DNA from 4 places in the Halomonas sp. KX33721 genome. Region 3 is predicted to be linked to each of the others. Evidence: predicted binding sites of a transcription regulator. Region 3 holds the regulator's gene; each other region holds the start of a gene.
The links. Region 3 encodes PhoB, which activates phosphate uptake and scavenging genes when phosphate is short. Its sites were predicted from a motif close to TGTCATANNNNTGTCANA; they were not measured.
Positions count from the first base shown of each region.

Region 1 (5,182 bases), on a different contig from region 3:
AGCAAAGGTGCCGGGTTCGGCCATACTGCTTAATACTTGTCGGAACAGCTGCTGGCTGTGGTGAACCGCTTCCTTCAATGCTGGCCATTGATGCGGCTTGGGCACATGAGGTGACTGTTCCGACGACGAGAGCTCCATGGTGATGTCGTGCATATCTACTCCCCTCGCACCATTGTGAAGAAATCGACCCGCGTTGCTGCAGCAAGCTGGGAGCGCTCAGCGCGTTCGTCCGCTAGCGCCTGGGTCAGTGGTTCAATCAGCTCCGCATCGATACGTCGCGCCCAATGCGCTTTGTGTGCGCAAGCGTTGATCAAGGCGACTAATTCCGCGTGTTCACGGCTCCGCCCCGCGACCCACCCGTGGCCGATATCGCCGTCATCGGGCGCATTTTCATCGAGCACCACGCTGACACGGGTCATGGTCATCTCGCCCAGGTTAAAAGCATTGCCCGTCCCGCCTATACGGCCACGCACCATAACCATCCCGGTTTCAGGCCCGCGTACGCAGCGATGAGTCGCTTTGATGCCGAGCTTCATCCAGCCTTCATTAAGGCGCTCTAAAGGTGTCAGCGCGAGAATGCGGTGACGCTGTTCAGGAGTCATCATTGTTCCTCGTCGTTGTCAGATCGGTGAAGGCCGACCCTGAATTAGCGCTCATTCGGAAAATCAAAGTGGTAGGCGACACGGTCGGCCCGGGCGCGACTGACGGAAATTTCCACCAAGCGCCGTGATTCATCGACGTTGTCGCTGGTCAGAATCAGTAGCGGCGCAAGCTGTGGGCACTGCAGTAAGCGGCTATCGTCGCGATCCGCCTGGGCGGCATCCAAGCGAACTTGGGCGCGGGAGAGTCGCAGGCCATAGTGCTGGTCAAGCACTGCGCGGGTAGAGCCACCGCGATAACGCTCACACCAGTCGGGTACGCGTGTGGCATCGAACCAATGACGCAAATGAAGCAGCGGCGCACCATCCACAAGCCGCAGCGTATCCACGCATAACAGACACTCACCCTCCGCCAGTTCAAAGCGCTGAGCGATCGCTTCTGGCGGCCGTAAAAGCCCTTGATCCAAACAGCGTGTTTCGGTGTTAAGCCCCAATTCCGCTAAGTTGTGGGTGACCTTGCTACCGGCGCTCACCATGTAGTCCAATCGCCGGTCTACCACTTGCGTGCCCCACCCTTGATGGCGTGTCACCATGCCGGCCGCGACCAGTTCATCCAGCGCACGGCGAACCGTATGGCGATTTACCTCAAAGCGTTTGGCCAATGCCTGTTCGCTGGGTAGCTGGTCACCGGCGCTATGGTTGTTACGGATTTCCTGGGCCAGAATCGTGGCCAATTGGCGATAGCGCGGCTCGCTCGCTTCCTGGCGGTGGTGCTGTATTAGTTGTCTAGACATTTATACTCCTGCCAAATAGACGCTGGGTTGCCAAGCTAAATGAAGCGCTTGCGTAAACGCTGGGAGGCCACATCAAGCAACGTGACGGCGACGATGATGACCAGCATGATGGTGGCGGTTTCAGCGAACTGAAATCCGCGCATGGTTTCCCACAGCGCCACCCCAATGCCGCCACCACCCACCATGCCGAGTACGGTGGCAGAGCGAATATTCGACTCGAAGCGGTAAAGGCTGACCGATATCCATAGCGGCAGTACCTGGGGGATCAGTCCAAACGTGATCTCCTCAATACGACCTGCTCCGGTCACGCGAATGCCTTCCATTGGGCCTGCATCGCTGGCTTCCACTGCCTCTGAAAACAGCTTCGCCAGTACCCCCGTTGTGTGTACAAACAGAGCCATCGTGCCGGCAAAAGGCCCCAGCCCTACGGCCACCACGAACAGCATGGCAAAGACCAGTTCATTGATGGCACGGCACGCGTCCATGAGACGACGCATCGGTTGGTAAACCCACCAAGGCACCAAGTTTTCGGAAGAGAGCAGGCTGCAGGGAACCGCGACAATGATGGCCAGCAATGTGCCCCAAATGGCGATTTGGATCGTCACCAGCATCTGGTTGATGTAATGCCCCAGATTGCCAAACGCAGGAGGAAAGAAATCCCCAGCCAACGTGGCCATGTTGTCAGCATTCGTCACCAGCAAGCTGGGGCGCATTTCGGCACCCTGCCAGGACCATGCCAACACACCCAGCAACACACCCCAGGCGATTAGCGAAAACCAGCTGCGTCGATGCTGCAGCGGTGCGGTCATTTGAGAAGCGTGAGTATTCATGGTCTCTCCGGGCTGGGGGATCGGCCAGCGATCCCCCGCCGTGGATAATCAATTAGGTGCTTGAGCGTTATTCGGCGTTGGCCACAGAGGGGGCGTCGGATTCAGCCTCTTCCATTTCCTTGAGGCGTTGATTGAGCGCATCCAGCTGTTCATCTAACGCCGCTAGCTGCGCTTCACGATCAGCGTCAGAGAGACTCTGGTCATTGGCGATATCAGCACGCTGACTAAACAACGCAAGTTGACGAACCGGTAAGAGGCTATCGTTGCTGGAAGGAGCAAAATTACTCCACTGCAGCGGGGCTAAAATCTCCTTCTGTTCTTCGCTTTCGCCGTAATTGAAGAAGAAGTCGCGCAAGTTCTCTTTGGTCTCTTCGGGCAGGTTGCTGCGCCATACGAGGGGATCAGAAGGGATCAGCGGAGATTTCCACACCACGCGAAGTTGTTCCGCTTTATCAGGTGCGGTGATCTCCAGGCGCGCCATACTCTCTGTATTGAAGGTCGCCACATCGACCTGGCGGTTGGCGACCGAAAGCGCGTTCGTTTCATGGTTAGAGTTCAAGGTGCGCTTAAAGGCAGAAGAAGCATCCACGTCATTCTGGGCAAACACGTAGTAACCGGGCACCAAGTAACCAGACGTTGAATTGGGATCGCCGTTACCAAAGACGAGATCAGATGCGTTAGCCAATACGTCTTCGATGCTGTGCAGGTCGCTATCCTCATGCACAATCATCAAGCTCCAATACCCTGGCTCACCACTCTCAGGGATCGTCTGGGCAAACACCTCGCCACCCGCACGATCGACGGCTTCCATCGCCGATTTGTTGCCGTACCAGGCGAGATCGATCTGATCGAAGCGCATTGCCTGAATCACCGCGGCGTAATCGGTCGCAAAGAAGGGCTCAACTTCTACCCCAAGGCTCTGTGACATATCATCCAGAAACGGCTGCCACATAGGTTGCTGGTTCTGGCTGGATTCGGTAGAGATAATGCCAAACTTAAGCGTTTCGGCGGCATAAAGCTGGGCGCTAGCCACCAGGCCAATTCCCGCAATCAACGGTAGAACCAAACGGCGATATGTAAACGTCATGGGTGTCTCTCCAGATTAATAGGGTTATCAATGGCAGGTTTCATACGTGACCGGCACGGGTATCAACCCAGCACGGGCGTGACGACGGTGTGTGGCGTTCTATTTCTGCGATCACTGGGCAGCGCTTCGCCGTTTGAGGCTTCGCTTGCGCGGAGCTCATCAAGATCGGCATTTTCGTAAAGCGCTTGTAGGCGTTCATCGGTGAGTTCGTTAATTGGGCCATCGAAGTACAAGCGGCCATCCTTGAGCGCAACGGCACGGTGACAGTAGCGACGCGCTACATCGACCTGGTGCAGGGTGACGACGACAGTGCGGCCATCTTCAGCGTGGATACGGCTGAGAATTTCCATGACCTCGCGGGCACTACGCGGGTCGAGAGAAGCAATGGGTTCATCCGCTAAAATCAGTTCTGCGTCCTGCATGAGTACTCGGGCAATGGCGACCCGCTGCATTTGTCCGCCCGACAGCGTATTGGCACGCTGATGCATGAGCTCTTCCAGCCCTACTCGCGCTAAGCAAGCGCGCGCACGCTGGCGCTCCTGATCGGTAAAGCGGCCACAGAGAGCTCTTAGCCGCGACATGCTGCCTAACTGCCCAACCAGCACATTGGTCAGTACGCTGAGACGTCCTACCAAGTTGAACTGCTGAAAGATATAACCGGTGCGGCAGCGCTCGATGCGAGCGGCTCTGCGCAAACGCCCGCTCGCCTGCACTTCACGACCCATCAGCGACACATGGCCACCCTGATGACGGTTTCCGCAGGTCAGACCGACCAAATGGCGTAGTAACGTGGACTTGCCTGAGCCTGAGGGCCCAATCAGCGCAACCATCTCGCCTTTTGCAACGCGAAAGCTGACGTCGTTTAGCACCTGACGGTGTCCAAACGACTTGTTTAAGCCTTCAGCGTTAATAGTAGGAATAGACATGACGCTTCTCCTTTAGGGATAGCGCCATTCTGGTAGAAGGAGATGAACACCAGTTGTCTAGACAATGTCATTTTGATGATATTTTTGACGGATCAAGAGCAAATTCGCTCAAAGCGGACACACTCGACCAACCGTATATCAATAGCTTGGCTATAATTGACTTGTTTTTGCCATTCTTATGACACTAAATCGTCATCTTTTTTTCGGGGCTTTATCGTGCGGTTGCGAGGCGAGTAGGGTGGTCGTGGGCACGAGAGAAGCTAGTTAAAAGGAGCACTGGTTGGGTAAGCGATTTGCTTGGTTTTGAGGTCGAGCAAGGGGGAATAGAAAAACGAGGGAAAGGGTGGTGGGTTGCCTAAACGTCGTAGGAAATTCTTGTGGGAAAGAAAAAATGCCACGGTGTCACATGTCGCCACAAGAAATTGGCTAACATGCAAATACAAAAAAGGCAGATCAGTAAGAAACTGATCTGCCTTTCAAAAAATTGGTAGCGGGGACCGGATTTGAACCGATGACCTTCGGGTTATGAGCCGGATTGATTTGATTTCCTTAGCATTGCTTTATTTGTTGTTATTTGTCAAAAATAGCTGCTATATAAGGGTTTTCGTCGGTTTTTGAAATGCTATTTAGGTAATTTAAGGTCAATTTCGCACGCTAAAGAGTGTCACAGAATAAAATGTAAAATTTACAGCATAAATGACCGTTAGGCTGCTGCTGAGGTCGGCAGCGGGTTAGCCGGACTCTGAAACCGGCGGGACTGGCATCATAGGTTTTGTCAGAACGGATTGTTTGGTATGCCAGTTCCCGTGAGATGGCGCTGGGCGGATGTTCCAATTGTCGGGCGACGGTTCGGATTTAGTAGTGAACCCGCATCTGCATGATGGCGGCTCGGTCTTCAGTAGAGAGGTCGCAATAGCAGTGAGTCGTGGCAAAAGCATACCGGAGG
Region 1 is NZ_LVIA01000036.1:36,628-41,809, reverse strand. It holds gene phnH (phosphonate C-P lyase system protein PhnH) at 1-153, opposite strand, end outside; gene phnG (phosphonate C-P lyase system protein PhnG) at 156-605, opposite strand; gene phnF (phosphonate metabolism transcriptional regulator PhnF) at 647-1,393, opposite strand; gene phnE (phosphonate ABC transporter, permease protein PhnE) at 1,429-2,223, opposite strand; gene phnD (phosphonate ABC transporter substrate-binding protein) at 2,291-3,310, opposite strand; gene phnC (phosphonate ABC transporter ATP-binding protein) at 3,373-4,236, opposite strand.
Region 1: a site for PhoB is predicted at 4,403-4,420, ahead of phnC (phosphonate ABC transporter ATP-binding protein). Genes of this name have one in related genera too.

Region 2 (5,182 bases), on a different contig from region 3:
AGCGCAGGCCACCTTACCCTGCCCGCCCCCGCACTAGCTGCCGATCAACTCTGCAGCATGTGGCAGGGAATGCTGACCAAAGAAGTTCGTATGGGCGTACGCCCACCGCCCACGGATGACGAGCTAAAGCACCAGATCACCAGCGCTGTAGACGTGTTTTTAATGGCCTATGGGCGGCGCTGATGCCCGTTAAAAAGCCCCGCATTCGCGAGGCTTTGGTGACTGCTTAAAACAGCGGTAGCGCGTTAGCGGTTTACACCCCCACCGGCCCACCATCACGTTTCTGAATCACCACGGTGGCGGCACGCGGGCGTACTTGTCCACTCGCCGCCGCAGTGGCGTCTTGCACCAACGCATTAGCATCAGCTGGCCAATTGCCGGGGTGCTGAATATTAATGAACAGCGCGGTTTTATCCGGCGTGGCAAAGATACCGGTAACTTCACAGCCGTTCGGGCCCACCGCAAAGCGTTTGAGCTGTTGCTGGTTGCTACTGTTGATCACCGGCCCCGTACCGCGAATATCCTCTAACCCTTGGGGCACCACGGCCAGTAGCTGGTCGTTGGTGTGCTCGGTAACGCCTTCATAGCCGTTGTCGGTCTGAATCCAGAGAATGCCTTGGCCGCCTTCACGCTCGTCGAACCACAGGCCATCGGGGCTGGCAAACTGGTTCATCTCGTTTAGCCCGGAGTGGTTATCCGCGTCATCGGCAGCTGCGCCGAACACAAACACTTCCCAGGTGAAGGCGTTGGGCAAGCGGCTCTCCCGCCAACGAATCACGTGCCCGGCCTCGTTATTGGCGCGGGGGTTCGCGGCGTTCGCAGGGGCGGTAGCGAAGCCAACGCCCGGCTGGGCAAGCTCGCTTCCGTCGTTGGTGAAGGTGGCATCGCTGCCCTCTTCACTACGCTGGGTGTTATTAGTGAGCGTGAGATACACCTCACCCGAGGCCGGGTCTACCGTGGCCCACTCGGGGCGGTCCATTGGCGTGGCGCCCATTAGATCAGCAGCATCGCAGGTGTTGATGATGATGCCTGCCAAGTCGTTCTCGGCTAGGCCAAGCGCAGCGGCCAACATGCGGCCATCCTGTGTCTTAGCATTCGGCGTTAAGGGCAGCCACTCGCCGCTGCCATCGGCATGGAAGCGGGCGACATAGAGCGTGCCGTTATCCATATACTTGCTGCCAATGGCGAGGCGGTCGTACTCCGCGCCGGGGCGGTTGGCATCGGCAGGGTCCCAGGCGGCATCAGAGACGTACTTATAGACATACTCGTTACGGGCATCGTGGCCTGAATAGAACACAATGGGCTTGCCTGCTTCCAGTTTACCCAGCCAGCACCCCTCATGGCGAAAACGCCCCAGCGCCGTGCGCTTCACCGCTCGGGCGCCGCTGTAGGGGTCGACTTCTACCTGGTAGCCAAAAGTGCGCGCTTCGTTGCGGTAATCATCTTCGGCACGCTCACCGCGTGGAGTGATATCAAAGCGCGCAAACTCGCCGTTCTGTTCACTAGCATCGCCTGCCGAGGTATCCCAGCCATAGCGGCTTTTATCCGTAGGAATGCCGATGCGCGCATCGTCTTGGAAGCGCTCGCCACGGTTGACGAAGATATCGGGCCAGTTCTCTTCACAGGCGATGTAAGTGCCCCAGGGTGTTACGCCGTTACCGCAGTTGTTGTTGGTACCACGGGTTTGTGTGCCGTCAGGGGAGAACTGGGTTTTTACGTAGTCGCTACCCGCCACGGGGCCGGCAAGATCCATCACCGTGGCGCTGGTGAAGCGGCGGTTATAGGGCGAGTTGGCAACATGAGACCACTGGCCGCTGGCGTCTTTCTCTACTTCGACAATCGTCACACCATGGGCATTGATTTCAGTGCGCGATTCGTCCGCTGGGCGCGCGCCCGCCTCGGCATTGGTCGGCCCACCTTGGGGTGCCCATAGCGCGTCTTGGTCGATGTACTCGTTGTTCAGCGCCAGCACAAAACGGCGCGAGGCGTTATCCGCATCCAGGGCAAAACCGGCCATGCCGTCGTGATGCATGCCCACGCTCATCGCTTGGCGCTCGGGCGTCATGGGCTGGTCGGCTTGCCACTCCTGGCCTGCCTGCAGCGGCGTGCCCCAGGACACCAACACTTGAGCCACGTATCCTTCCGGCACAACGATGGCATCGGTACGAGAACCACGTACCGCTTCAAACGCGAGGGTTAGTGGCGTCTTCGCCTGTTCGCCTGCGAGTGCTTGAGCCGCACCGCCAAACCCCAGCATAGAAGCCGCCGCCAACCCCAGGCCGCCCCGCATTACGTCGCGCCGGGAGACGTGCTGAGCCAGTACCTCGGCAAATGGCTGGTTATGGCTGTGGTTAAACAGGCGGTGATCTTCGATTTCCTTGCTCATGGAGCCCCTCGTAGTCATGGACATGGTCATAACGGTTTTTTGAAGAGGCTAGTAGCGCAAAATGAAATATGTATGACGGGTAAGCGACTTTTTAATGACGGTTCGATGGCAGGCGCTATATGAATAATGCTGCGGATAAGCTCATCAGCCACCATGCGCCACTACGCTCTCCTTAATTATGCCGGTCAATAAGCCTGCATGGCTTTCAACCCAGGCTATCGCTAAGATTCATAGTGAGCCATCAAGCGCTTTCAAGTAGTTGTGTTAAAAATTAATTCCCCAAAGGATGGACTCTATGCGCGATGAAGAGAAATACACCAACACCGAGGAGCAGCTGCTCTATCTTCAAAAGTTGCTAGACGAAGAAGATACCGCTGCCTTAAACGAGCTGTTTAATGAGCTCGATATTTTAGCGATTGCGCGCACTCTGGAGTCTTTTCCCGCCAAAACCCGTGATTTGCTGTGGGAGTACATTCCAGAAACGATGCTCGGCGAGGTGCTGGCCGAAGTCGATGAAGACATCCGTGCCGACTACATCGAAGACCTGACCGCCAGCGACGTTGAGCAAATTGTTAAGGGCCTGGATGCCCAGGAAGTCGCCGAGGTTCTCGATGTTGCTGACGAAGCGATCAAAACCACCGTCTACGCCAGTCTAGACCAGGAGATCCGCGCCCAGGTCGAGAATCTTCATGCCTATGAAGAGGACATGGTTGGCCGCTACATGGACCCGGAAACGGTCAATGTGAAGCAGGGCATGTCGCTGGAAGCCGTGCAGCGTTACATCCGTATTCACCACCTGCTCGACGATGACTCTCAGCAGATCATGATCACCGACAAGGACAAGCGCCTACTGGGCACCCTGACGCTGATTGATTTGGTCAAACAGCCCCAGGAGAGCACCGTGGACGAGTTCATGGACGATGCTCCCTACACGCTCAACGACCAGATGAAAGTCAGCGAAGCCGCCGCCCTGCTGCGCTCCAAAGAGCTGTCCTTTGTGCCGGTATGTGATAGCGACGGGCTACTGGTAGGCCAATTAAACGCCGCCGACGTACTGGAAATTACCCAAGACGATGCCGACATGACCTTGAAACACATGTCCGGCGTCAGTGACGAAGAGGAAGTGTTCACCCCGATTTTGCGCAGTGCCAAGAGCCGCGGCATTTGGCTTGGTATCAACCTATTAACCGCCTTTCTAGCCGCCTTTGTGATCGGTCAGTTTGAAGCGGTGCTGGATCAAGTTGTAGCGCTCGCTATCCTCATGCCGGTGGTCGCTAGCATGGGCGGGATTGCTGGCAGCCAGACGCTAACGGTGGTCATTCGCGGCTTAGCACTTGGGCAAATCGCCGGTAACAACAAGCAGTGGCTCTACAACAAAGAGCTGTGGGTGGGCATGCTGAATGGCTTGGTATGGGCGCTGGTGGTCGGCGGTATTTCCTACCTGTGGTTTAGCGACCCGCTCATTACTCTGGTCATCACGCTGGCGATTTTTATCAACATGAGCCTCGCCAATATGTCTGGTGTACTGATCCCCTTGGTACTCAAAAGGCTGCAAATTGACCCTGCTCTATCCGGCGCGGTGATCCTGACCACCGTTACGGATGTCGTTGGCTTTCTATCGTTCTTGGGGCTGGCGACGCTGATTATTTTGTGATCAACGTGATGGCAAGGCGCGGCTGCCTTTCTATTCGCCCGCTAACTTTTATCTAATGCTATGCTGTTGTGCCCCGCCTCTGCGGGGGCTTTTTTATGTCGGTCGCTTTTGAACACTTTGAGAGGCTCCCATGCTCCCCGAATACTCCCTTATCGCCTGGCTGTTGATTATCTTTTCTGTCTACCTCACCGGCGTCTCTAAAGGGGGCTTTGCAGGCGGTTTTGGCACGCTCTCGGTGCCGTTGATGGCGCTGGCGATTAGCCCGACCCAGGCAGCCGGGCTGCTGCTGCCGCTATTGCTGGTGATGGATGTGTTTGCGGTCAAGGCGTGGTGGGGCAAGCATGACCGGGCGGAAGTGTGGCGCTTTGTGCCGGGGCTTTTCATTGGCGTGACGGTGGGCACTTTGCTGTTTGGCAGCCTGAGCGAGCAGGGCGTGCGGCTGGTGCTGGGCATTCTCTCGGTCGTGTTTGCGGCCTATATGCTGCTCAAGCCCGTGGCGAAAAAACCCATTTCCCACCACTGGGCGCTGCCCGCCGCTAGCGTGTGCGGCTTTACCAGTTTCATCGCCCACGCGGGGGCGCCGCCGATGAACATGTACCTGATGCCGCGCAAGCTCACTAAAGAGACCTTCATTGCCACTTGCACGGTGACCTACGCGGTGGTGAACACCATCAAGCTCGGCCCGTACATGTGGCTGGGCGAGGTCAACATGACCAGCGCCTGGGCCTCGCTGCTGCTTGTGCCCGTTGCTTGGATCGGGGTGCGTAACGGCCTCTGGCTACAGAGTCGCGTCAATGAAAAGCTGTTTTACCGCTTAGTCATTCTGGCCATGTTCTTAGTGGGGATTAACCTGGTGTGGCAGGCCGTGAGTTAGCCCCCTATTACTGACGTTTTCCACAAGTAGGCGCCCTCCTCCTCTTATCTACGCCCCTTAACAGGCTCGCGAGGAGGGTTTGAGTCACCCTGCATACCGTCATGTTATGAGCAACAATGACAACAAAGGTGATCTTATGTTTGCGAAATACTCCGTTGCCCTGGCTGCCAGCGCGACACTGAGCATAGGGCTTTCCGCGCAACCTGCTAGCGCCGACACGTTCGTGCACTTATTTGAGTGGCAGTGGGAAGATGTTGCCCAGGAGTGC
Region 2 is NZ_LVIA01000017.1:10,691-15,872, forward strand. It holds gene A3220_RS07490 (TetR/AcrR family transcriptional regulator C-terminal domain-containing protein) at 1-183, shown strand, start outside; gene A3220_RS07495 (PhoX family phosphatase) at 254-2,386, opposite strand; gene mgtE (magnesium transporter) at 2,682-4,040, shown strand; gene A3220_RS07505 (sulfite exporter TauE/SafE family protein) at 4,171-4,914, shown strand; gene A3220_RS07510 (alpha-amylase family protein) at 5,051-5,182, shown strand, end outside.
Region 2: a site for PhoB is predicted at 2,480-2,497, ahead of A3220_RS07495 (PhoX family phosphatase). Genes of this name have one in related genera too.

Region 3 (5,182 bases):
GTGGAAACCAATTAAGCGACTACGACTAATGGCTAACTTTACATCTTGTCAAGGCATCCAGAATGCCAAAAATACCACATAAATTAAATATCTGTTAAAAAACATAAACTTATTCACTTTCAATTGCGCGCAATATAAAGCTGCAAAATCATTACCCATACAAATATACTGTATAATAATGGCACATGCGTCGGATAAGTGACGCAAATTGACTCACTTGCCTTGCTGCCCAACCGCTTCATTATCCCCGCCAAGAGGGCAGCCATGCCATTCGCTGGGGTTTATGTGTTAGGCATAAAAAATTAGACCCCGCAGGGCGGGGTCTTGAGAACTCTTACTTTTACACGATACTTACATCTGGCTTCCAATCCTTTTGCGGGGATCCAACCTTGGAATTTACCCTGACCAGTGTATTGATCGCTTTTGATTCACTCCTTGAATCATTGAGAATCCTTGCGATGAGACATCCTTGCCTCTCTAGTTGCTCACTCCTTAAGCGTAAGAGTTTTTTACAGCTTTGCAAAGAAATATTACTCGTTACATACCACTATTTTCTTCTGGGAGTTCTTCGGTGCTGTCATAGGTAGCATCCGAGTCATCACTCATGGAGTTTGGTTCCATGTCGCTGGCGTTATCACCCTCGTCATGGGTTAAATCTGTCTTGTCATGATCAGACGGCATAGCTGAGTCATTAGACTGAGCTTCGACCGGCTGCTCATCTGGAGAAATGTTGTCTGCCGGATCTGCAGGCTCTTGAGCAAATGTCAGTGGGCTTGCTACCAGACCAAACGCTACACCTAAAATACCAGCTTTCTTGAGTAGTTCCTTGGACATCATATTCCGCCTCCTCGATCGCTGTGAAATACCGCTATTTAAGGAAGAGTGACATCTTGTCTTACCAGTTCCTGCAGTAATCTTCCTTGACAAGTATGTAGCAGCCTATATGCCAAAAACTCTCAATAGAAATAAAATCTATTTATATACAGACACTTATAAAAACAACCACTATGCCGATTAACCCTCTAGCACTGGCTTAAGTAGATGATTAGTTGGCTACATATGACACATGCGCGGTGTTTGACCATGCTTGCATGCCAATATGGCACACTTATACATAAGTTATGCAAGCCAAGACGGAGAGTGGTATGACACAGTGTTAGCTGTTAACGACACGGGAGGGTGGGAAAACACAGCGGAACAACGCCCCCTCACCGGGTAACGACTCCACTTGAAGCTGTGCATCATGGCGCAGTAGAACGTGTTTAACAATGGCAAGGCCAAGACCAGTACCGCCAGTGGCGGTACTGCGGCCCTTATCAACGCGGTAGAAGCGTTCGGTGAGACGCGGAATATGCACCGGATCGATCCCTTCACCGTCGTCGTCCACTTCAATGCAGGCACTGCCATTGGACAGAGCCACCCAGCGGAGCGTGATTTGACTTCCCTCCGGCGTATAGCGCACTGCGTTGAATGCTAGGTTTGAGATGGCGCTGCGTAGTTCTTGCTCGCTGCCCACCAGGCGCGCCTCGCACTCCAACGCCACCTGAACGCTATGCTGCTGGTTCGAGAGCGCCAGCGCATCCCGGCGAATGCTCTCAAGCATCGACCCAACCTCAAGCGGCTGATGATCTTCGCCGCCTCGGTCAATCTCCAGGCGTGACAAAAGCAGTAGATCATTCACCAAGCTCTGCATACGCTTGGTCTGCTCTTCCATCTGACCAATGCCTTTACTCAGGCGCGGTGGCAGCATCTCTTTAAGATCGCCATAGGTTTCCAGATAGCCGGAAAGAACGGTGAGTGGGGTGCGCAGCTCATGGGAAACGTTAGCGACGAAGTCGCGGCGCATCTGCTCTAGGCGATGCAAGCGGGTAATATCCCGCGCCATAACCAAGCGCTCGTCATCACCATAGAGCGTGATTTGATACTGCAGAATGCGACGCTCATCAATGGGCGAGGTGAGCGTGAGCGGCTCGCTGTACTCACGGGCATTAAAGTAGCTGATGAAACGCGGGTCGCGCAGCAGATTAGTAATGTGCTGACCGCGGTCATGGGCGGTTTGCAGGCCTAGCATGTCGGTGGCGGCACTGTTCCACCACTCTAAATCACCGTGGCGATCCAGCATCACGACGCTATCACGCATCGCTTCCGAGGATTCTTGAATACGCGCGAGGGTTGCTCGCAGCCGGCTTTGGGTAATGCGCTGGCTTTTTTGGTAACGGTAAAGGCGATCGAATAGCTCGCCCCACATGCCAGTTGCCGCAGGAGGCTCATCGTGCGGGTTGAGCGTTAGCCACTTGAACAGCGCCCTAAGCTGGCGGAGTTGATACACCAAACAGAGCGTTAGACCCGCGGCTAACCCGAAACCGGGGTAACCTAGCAGCCATCCCAGGCACATCCCTAGGAAAGCCAGCCAGATAATTCGCCACAGTTCACGGCTCCACAGACGCACGATTACACCCGAGCAGAGAAACGATACCCAGTGCCCCGCACTGTTTGAATCAGATTCTGATGCGCTTCACCTAGCGCTTTGCGCAACCGGCGAATATGCACATCCACCGTGCGCTCTTCTACATACACATTGCCGCCCCACACCTGATCAAGTAGCTGGCTACGGGTATAGGCGCGCTCTTGGTGAGTCATAAAGAATTGCAGTAAGCGGTACTCGGTAGGGCCCATCTCCAGCGCTTTGCCATGGGCGCTGACGCGATGGCTCACTGGGTCCAGTAGCAATCCATTGATTTCGATGGGGTCTTCCACACCGCGCGGGGTCGCCCGGCGCAGCACGGCTTTAAGACGAGCCACCAACTCGCGGGGGGAAAACGGCTTGGTGATGTAGTCATCCGCCCCCGCCTCCAGGCCCTGAATTTTATTATCCTCTTCGCCTTTGGCGGTCAGCATAATAATTGGCAGCTCAGCGGTGGCCTCTTCGCGCTTGAGACGACGGGCCAGCTCGATGCCGCTGGTGCCCGGCATCATCCAGTCCAGCAGCAGCAGGTCGGGCTGGTGGTCAACGACCATCGCATGGGCATCCTGGGCGTTGTCCGCTTCAAGCACGCGATAGTCAGCCATTTCCAGCGCCACAGCGATCATCTCGCGAATGGGTGCCTCGTCATCGACAATCAGTACGGTCTTGGCGGTCATCCAGGGCCTCACGGTGTTCTATGAAAACTCGTTTATACAAAACAGTTCAATGACATGTCTGTGACGATGACACCATGACTTAATGACAATTCTATGACACCCAGCATAATTAGCCAGCTGCAGGCCACCAGCTCAGAACAATTCCGGCAAATACCAAGAGCCCTGACCAGTGGTTATTCAGAAACGCCTGGAAGCAGCGGTCGCGGTCACAGTGAAAAATTAACCGCTGCTGATGAGCAAACGTCGCTGCCATGCCTACCAAGCCCAGCCAGAAAAAACCGCCTAACCCAACCCGCAACCCCACCCAGGTAAGCAACGCCAGCGTAGCAAGCTGCAGCAGGCCAATGATGAAACGGTCGGCGCTGCCAAACAGCACCGCGGTGGATTTAATGCCGATTTTCAGATCATCGTCACGATCCACCATGGCGTATTGGGTATCGTAAGCCACCGTCCACAGCAGGTTAGCGCTAAATAGCAGCCAGCCTTCCAGCGGCACATGCCCCAGTACCGCGCCAAACGCCATTGGGATCGCCCAGGAGAAAGCCGCCCCGAGCACCACCTGGGGAAAGTGTGTGTAGCGTTTCATAAACGGATAAATAAATGCCAGCAGCACACCCCCAAGCGAGAGCAGCACGGTAAACCAGTTGGTCAGCAGCACTAAAATAAAGGCGGCGGCCACCAGCGCCACAAATAGCAGCTGCGCTTCGGTTTCGCTGATCCGACCGGTGGCCAGTGGCCGCTGCTTGGTACGCTTTACATGGCCATCGAAGTGGCGGTCGGCGTAGTCGTTCACCACGCAGCCTGCGGCGCGCATCACATATACCCCGGCAATAAAAATCAGCAGTACATCGCGGCCTGGCACGCCCTCTGACGCGACCCACAGCGCCCACAGCGTTGGCCACATCAGCAGCCAAGTGCCAATGGGTCGGTCCAAGCGCATTAACTGTAAGAAATCTGCCAAACGGGCCCACCCGGTCGGGCGCAACAGAGAACGGTCCATGCTCATGCTTACCTCGTCAAAAAAGCTGCTGCGTTAGCCTAGCGCGACGGAAGGCCCAGCGCATCCGCCATGGTAGATAAAAAATACTCCTGAACCAGTAACGAAAGCCCACCATGTTCAAAGACAGAGCGCCGCCCCCATAAGCTATTGGCCGATAGCCCCGGCTGCTGGTGGGTAAAACGTGGCGGCGTCACCGTGGCTTCAAGCGGCCCGCGTACCAAGTCGGGCTGCTGAAATAGCCAGCTGCCTAACGAGCGCTCGCCCAACTTCCCCAAACCTTTTCCCTGTAGCTGGTGAAGCGGGGCCACCGAACGCGCTACCACCCACGGCGTTTCATCAACACACAGCGCCACCTCGCGCAGCCACGCGTAACGGCGAGGCGCGATGCCTAGGGCCAAGGCTTCATCGCGCTGGGGCAGGCCAATGGTTTGGCGCAGCAAGCGCACCCGAAATGTTCCCGGCTCGCCTGCTGCCATGAGGCGCGCGGTTAAGGAATCCGTGGACGCTACCCACTGCCACCAAGGCGCACTCATGGCTGGCTGAGCGGCTGCCACGGGCAGCCACTGAGGGAAGAGCGAAAACGCAGGAGTGGATAACACAGGGGCGGTCACCTAGGCCTCCAAGGCGGTCAATTCAGAGCGGGCTAGTGTAACATGGTGGCTTTACAGGCTTTTGTTCCACCGACGTTTGGTGACGGTATGCCCGACTCACACACGACATCTTCCAGAACACCTCACCACCACGCCGCGCTGGTGATTGTGGGCACCGGCATGGCAGGCGTTGGCCTCGCTCGCGCGCTGCGACGCCAAGGGGATACGCGCACAATCACGCTGGTCAGCGCTGACAGCGGTGATGATTACAGCAAACCGCTGCTGTCGACAGGCTTCGCCAAGCGCTTGAGCCCTGACAAGCTCGCCCAGCGCAGCGCTGAAGCGCTCGCCGATGAATTAAACGCACAGATCGTTACCCACACCCTCGTCACGCAACTGGATGTGGATAACCACGTACTGCAACTCAGCAGCGGAGCAACGCTTGGCTACG
Region 3 is NZ_LVIA01000021.1:6,080-11,261, reverse strand. It holds gene A3220_RS09160 (hypothetical protein) at 538-837, opposite strand; gene phoR (phosphate regulon sensor histidine kinase PhoR) at 1,157-2,449, opposite strand; gene phoB (phosphate regulon transcriptional regulator PhoB) at 2,452-3,141, opposite strand; gene ubiA (4-hydroxybenzoate octaprenyltransferase) at 3,251-4,141, opposite strand; gene A3220_RS09140 (chorismate lyase) at 4,180-4,752, opposite strand; gene A3220_RS09135 (FAD-dependent oxidoreductase) at 4,840-5,182, shown strand, end outside.

Region 4 (5,182 bases), on a different contig from region 3:
GTGGGCGAGCAGAAAGGTGACAAAAGCAGTCATGGCGTATTCGGAGCCAATCCCCAGCAGCATAGTGAGCGTTCCCAGCGCCATAATGGTGGAGTAGGCCAGCAGCTTTTTGATATTGGTATGGTGAATGGCTAAGAAGGCACCCGTCAGCATGGTGGTCGCCCCCACCACTGAGAGTATTGTCACCCACATGGCCGTGCCACCCAGCTCAGGCTGAAGGCGTGCCAACAGGTAAATCCCCGCTTTCACCATGGTAGCGGAGTGCAGGTAGGCCGACACAGGGGTCGGCGCCGCCATAGCGTTAGGTAACCAGAAGTGGAATGGGAACTGCGCCGACTTGGTAAAGGCTCCTAGCAATAAGCAGATCAGCATAGGGGCATAAAGCGCATGCTGGCGCAGGTCATCGTCTGACTGCAAAATCTCACTCAGAGACCAGCTGCCGCTGGCGATACCCAATAGCACCAAACCTGCCATTAACGCCAAGCCACCAGCAACCGTCACAAAAAGCCCCTGACGAGCGGATTTGCGTGCTTCAATATCAGTATGGTTAAAGCCAATCAGCAGGTACGAGGTGATGCTGGTCAGCTCCCAGAAAATAAACAGCGTCAGCAGGCCGTCCGCTAACACAAGCCCCAGCATAGAGGCCATAAAGGCGACGAGGGCGAGGTGGAAACGGGCAATATCTTGGTGGCCTTTTAAGTAGCCACCCGCATACACCAGGACACAGGTGCCAATCACCGTAATCAGCAAGCCAAACAGCAGAGAAAGGCCATCCAGTAAAAAGCTAAGGCTAATGCCTAGCGAAGGCACCCACGACCACTCAAGTAACTGAGGCCCGTCACTCAACACCAGGGGCGCTTGACTAAAAAACCAACCAGCCAGAAACGCCGGAAACAGCGCAAGCAGCAGGCTTGTTCGCTCCCCAAACCAACGGTTGAGCAGCGGTGAAGACGCTGCCAACACGAAGCCCATTAACACGGCAAATTGCATCCGGCGCTTTCTCCCTAGTGACGTTCATTCATCCCAATAAGCCGCCTATACAGATGCACAAGCCGCTTAAACGTTGAATAAGTGTGATTTTATATGCACAAACCTTATACTAGCGTTTCTCACATTTCTAGAAAAGACGGCCCCAATAAAAAACCGCCTAACGTAATACGCTAGACGGTTTTTATAGCAAATACGCGACTTTACGGTGTCGACAACCAGCCAGAGAGCTCGTTATTGACCACTGCCAATAGTGCATCTATATGGTCATCGCGGTCATTCAAACAGGGGATATAGCTAAAGGTTTCGCCACCCGCTTCCATAAAGCTGTCGTGGATCTCCTCTTTGATCTCCTCAAGGGTTTCCACACAATCAGAAGAGAATGCTGGCGAAAGAATCGCAATATGCTTATGCCCCTGCTTGGCCAGCTCGGCAACGTGCTCCACTGTTTGCGGGCCAACCCACTTCTCGGGGCCAAACTGCGACTGAAAGGCGGTATCCACCTCCTCCTTGCTTAAGCCCAGCTTCTCACGCAGCAGCCGTGTGGTTTTCTGGCATTGGCAGTGGTAGGGGTCGCCTTCCATTAAATAACGCTCAGGCACCCCATGATAGCTGGCAACTAACTTGGTCGGGCGGCTCTCAAACCCGTCATAAGCTTCCTGTACCGAATTCGCCAGCGCCTGGATATAGGCAGGATGCTCAAAATAAGCGGGCACGGTGCGAATATAGGGCTGCCACTTCATCTTCATCAGCGTGCGAAACGCCTGATCATTCGCCGTCGCGGTGGTGGGCGAGCCGTATTGCGGGTAAAGCGGGAAGAACACAATGCGCTCGCAGCCCTTCTCTTTCATACGCTTTAGCACGCTATCGGTGGAGGGGTTGCCGTAGCGCATGCAGAAATCAACTTCTACATCATCGCCATACAACGCCTTTAAGCGCTCGGTCATTTTTTCCGTTTGGGCACGCGTGATGGTTAGCAGCGGGCTTTCATTCTTCTCATTATTCCAAATACTTTTATACGCATGGCCAGATGAAAAAGGCCGCTTGGTGAGAATGATCAGCTGCAGCAGCGGCTGCCATTTCCAACCGGCGTAATCCACAACCCGTTTATCGGATAAGAACTCGCTGAGATAGCGGCGCATGGACCAGTAGTCGGTGGCATCGGGTGTTCCCAGGTTGGCCAGAACTACGCCCACCTTGGCGCGGGGAACCGCAGGGTGACTGCTGGGCGCATGAGTTAAACGCCCCTCACCGGGTTGATCCTTTACAACGCTATCGGCCATCTCGCTCACTCCTTAGGTGCAGTACATAATGGGCAAAATCTTAACACTTTTCGGCAAAGTCGCGGCATAATCAGGGAGATGGTTTATCGGCATGGACGCCAGCCGGGCGGGCCCTGTATGCGGTGTTGGGCTACCGGCGGCTGGTAAGACTTTCTTGCTTAGCGGGCCTGCGAAGCATGATGGATGCAGGCTACCGTTTTTTTGCCCGACGCCGTATCCGGCTGGGGCTGTGGTGGGAAAAGCGTTAGGTTAAACCGTTAGTTAACCAGTGATTAAAAAACTAGCGGCATACGCGAGGTCAGTGGCGAGCTGTAATGGGCGTCGTGACCAATCACTTCATCCTGCGGCACATGTTGCACCAGGTAAGCGCGATGGATGCCTGCACGTTTTAGCTCCAGATAAACGTCATCTAATGAACGGAACAGCATCGGCTTATTACGTTGCATCAGCATATGGCGTTCGCCTTCTACATCTTCTAGCTCTACTTGGTAGAAGCGGCTTCCCGAATGGGTAATCACCCGAATCTCAAAGTTGTCGTGACTCGCGACGAACTGTTTGAGCGCTTTCAGTTCCATGGTTCCCTCCTGTTATTGGTCATCGTCATGGAGCACAGCATGACGCGGCCCCATGACAATGATATTACCGTGGCACTAACTGCCTAAGAGGGCAATAACAGAAAAGAGTTCCTGACCAACTCGTCAACTTATGGTCGATTTACTGATACTCGGACGGATCAATCGCCTTACCCAGCGAGTTGCGGTCAATCCAATTACCGCCTTTGGTCTCTTTGTACCGAAACACTACTTTGTCGCCGACCGCGACGGGAAGTTCAGCATCTTCCGTTTGGTAGCTGTACTTCTCTCCCTCCACTACCAGAAAGTAGCGATAAAGGTCGGGCATGCCCAGCCACTCTTTAAAAGGCCCCTCGCGCTCTAGCGACTGGAGTTCACCGCGGCCTTCCAACTTAGGAAGACGTTTGCGGTTACCGCGCCTAAAACCACCTGCCATTTGTTACTCCTGTCTATCTATCTGCTCGAGGCGAACTGCTCATGAGGGTGCGCATTATACGTTCTCCCCCATGTCGCTCAAGTTAATCGCCAAACGCTTCGCCATAGCTATCGGGAGCCAGGTCCTCAAAGCGCGTGTATTTACCAATAAAGGCCATGTGCACCGTACCAATCGGCCCGTTACGCTGCTTACCGATGATCAGCTCCGCAATCCCCTGGTTGTCAGGGTTATCCGGGTTATACACCTCATCCCGATAAACGAAGGCAATGACGTCAGCATCCTGCTCAATCGCTCCCGATTCCCTCAAATCCGACATCACGGGGCGCTTGTTGGGGCGCTGCTCAAGGGAGCGGTTGAGCTGCGAAAGCGCCACAACCGGGCAGTTGAACTCCTTTGCCAAACCTTTCAAAGAGCGGGAGATCTCGGAGATCTCGCCGGTACGGTTTTCGGAGAAGCCGGGTATCTGCATTAGCTGCAGGTAGTCGATCATGATGAGCGCCATATTACCGTGCTCGCGTACCACGCGGCGCAGGCGTGAGCGCATTTCATTGGGCGAGAGCGCGGCGGTATCATCAATAAACAACTGTTTATCTTTCAGCAGGTTCACTGCCGAGGTGAGGCGCGGCCAGTCTTCATCCTCTAACTGCCCCGAACGTACCCGCGTTTGGTCAATGCGCCCCAGTGAAGAGAGCATACGCAGCATCAGCGATTCGGCGGGCATCTCCATGGAGAACACCATCACCGGCTTGTCGCTAGAGATGACCGCGTGCTCGACCAAGTTCATGGCGAAAGTCGTCTTGCCCATCGAGGGGCGCCCGGCGATGATCACCAAGTCCGAGGGCTGCAGGCCGGAGGTCATTTCATCCAGGTCACGGAAGCCGGTCGATAGCCCGGTCATCTCGCCTTTGAGGTTGAAGAGCTCATCGATACGGTCGACCGCTTTGGTAAGCAGGTCGCTCATACCAATGGGGCCACCGGTTTTGGGGCGCTCTTCGGCAATTTGAAACACTAGCCGCTCGGCTTCGTTTAACAGCTCATCGGCGGGCCGCCCTTGCGGAGAGAACGCCCCTTCAGCAATTTGATTGGCTGCCCGAATCAGCTTACGCAGCGTGGCGCGTTCGCGAACAATATCTGCATAGGCGCGAATGTTGCTGGCTGAGGGTGTATTGCGGGCCAGCTCTGCCAAAAACCCGAGCCCACCTACAGTATCTAACTGGTCACGGGCTTCCAGCGCTTCGGAAAGCGTGACTACGTCTAGCGGCTGCCCTGACTCCGCTAGATGAATCATGACATTGAACACCAACCGGTGCTCATAACGATAAAAATCGTCGGCTACCAAGCGCTCAGAGACGTTGTCCCACGCCTGATTGTCCAACATAAGCCCGCCTAACACCGACTGCTCCGCCTCTAGCGAGTGCGGCGGCAGCTTAAGCGCCGCCGTTTCTTGATCAGCAGAAGGCTGGTCCTGCATAGCGAGCTCCTTAAAATAACGCATTGCCAACGGCGCTTATCTTAGCCGGGCAGCTTCCTTCGTACCACTGGCATAGCGAATCAGTAGCAGCTTAAAAAGACAAAGGGCGCGGGATATCCCGCGCCCTTAGAGGCGTTAGCGTTGGCGAGCGAGATTACTCGGCGACAACGACCACGCGTACAACGGCGTCCACTTCTGCATGCAGGTGGAGGTCGATGTCGTATTCGCCAGTTTGACGAATCGGGCCCTGCGGCATACGGACTTCGCTCTTGGCAACTTCGATGCCAGCAGAGGAGATCGCGTCGGCCAGGTCACGCGGACCGATAGAACCAAACAGTTTACCTTCATCACCCGCTTTAGAAACCAACGACAGTTCGATGTCGTTAAGCTGCTCAGCACGTGCTTGGGCTTCTGCTTTACGCTCAGCGGCTTG
Region 4 is NZ_LVIA01000005.1:91,589-96,770, reverse strand. It holds partial or broken gene A3220_RS01950 (putative monovalent cation/H+ antiporter subunit A) at 1-990, opposite strand, end outside; gene hemH (ferrochelatase) at 1,191-2,270, opposite strand; partial or broken gene A3220_RS17730 (DUF393 domain-containing protein) at 2,350-2,518, shown strand; gene A3220_RS01940 (DUF6482 family protein) at 2,543-2,845, opposite strand; gene A3220_RS01935 (hypothetical protein) at 2,985-3,278, opposite strand; gene dnaB (replicative DNA helicase) at 3,361-4,749, opposite strand; gene rplI (50S ribosomal protein L9) at 4,904-5,182, opposite strand, start outside.
Region 4: a site for PhoB is predicted at 2,897-2,914, ahead of A3220_RS01940 (DUF6482 family protein). Genes of this name have one in related genera too.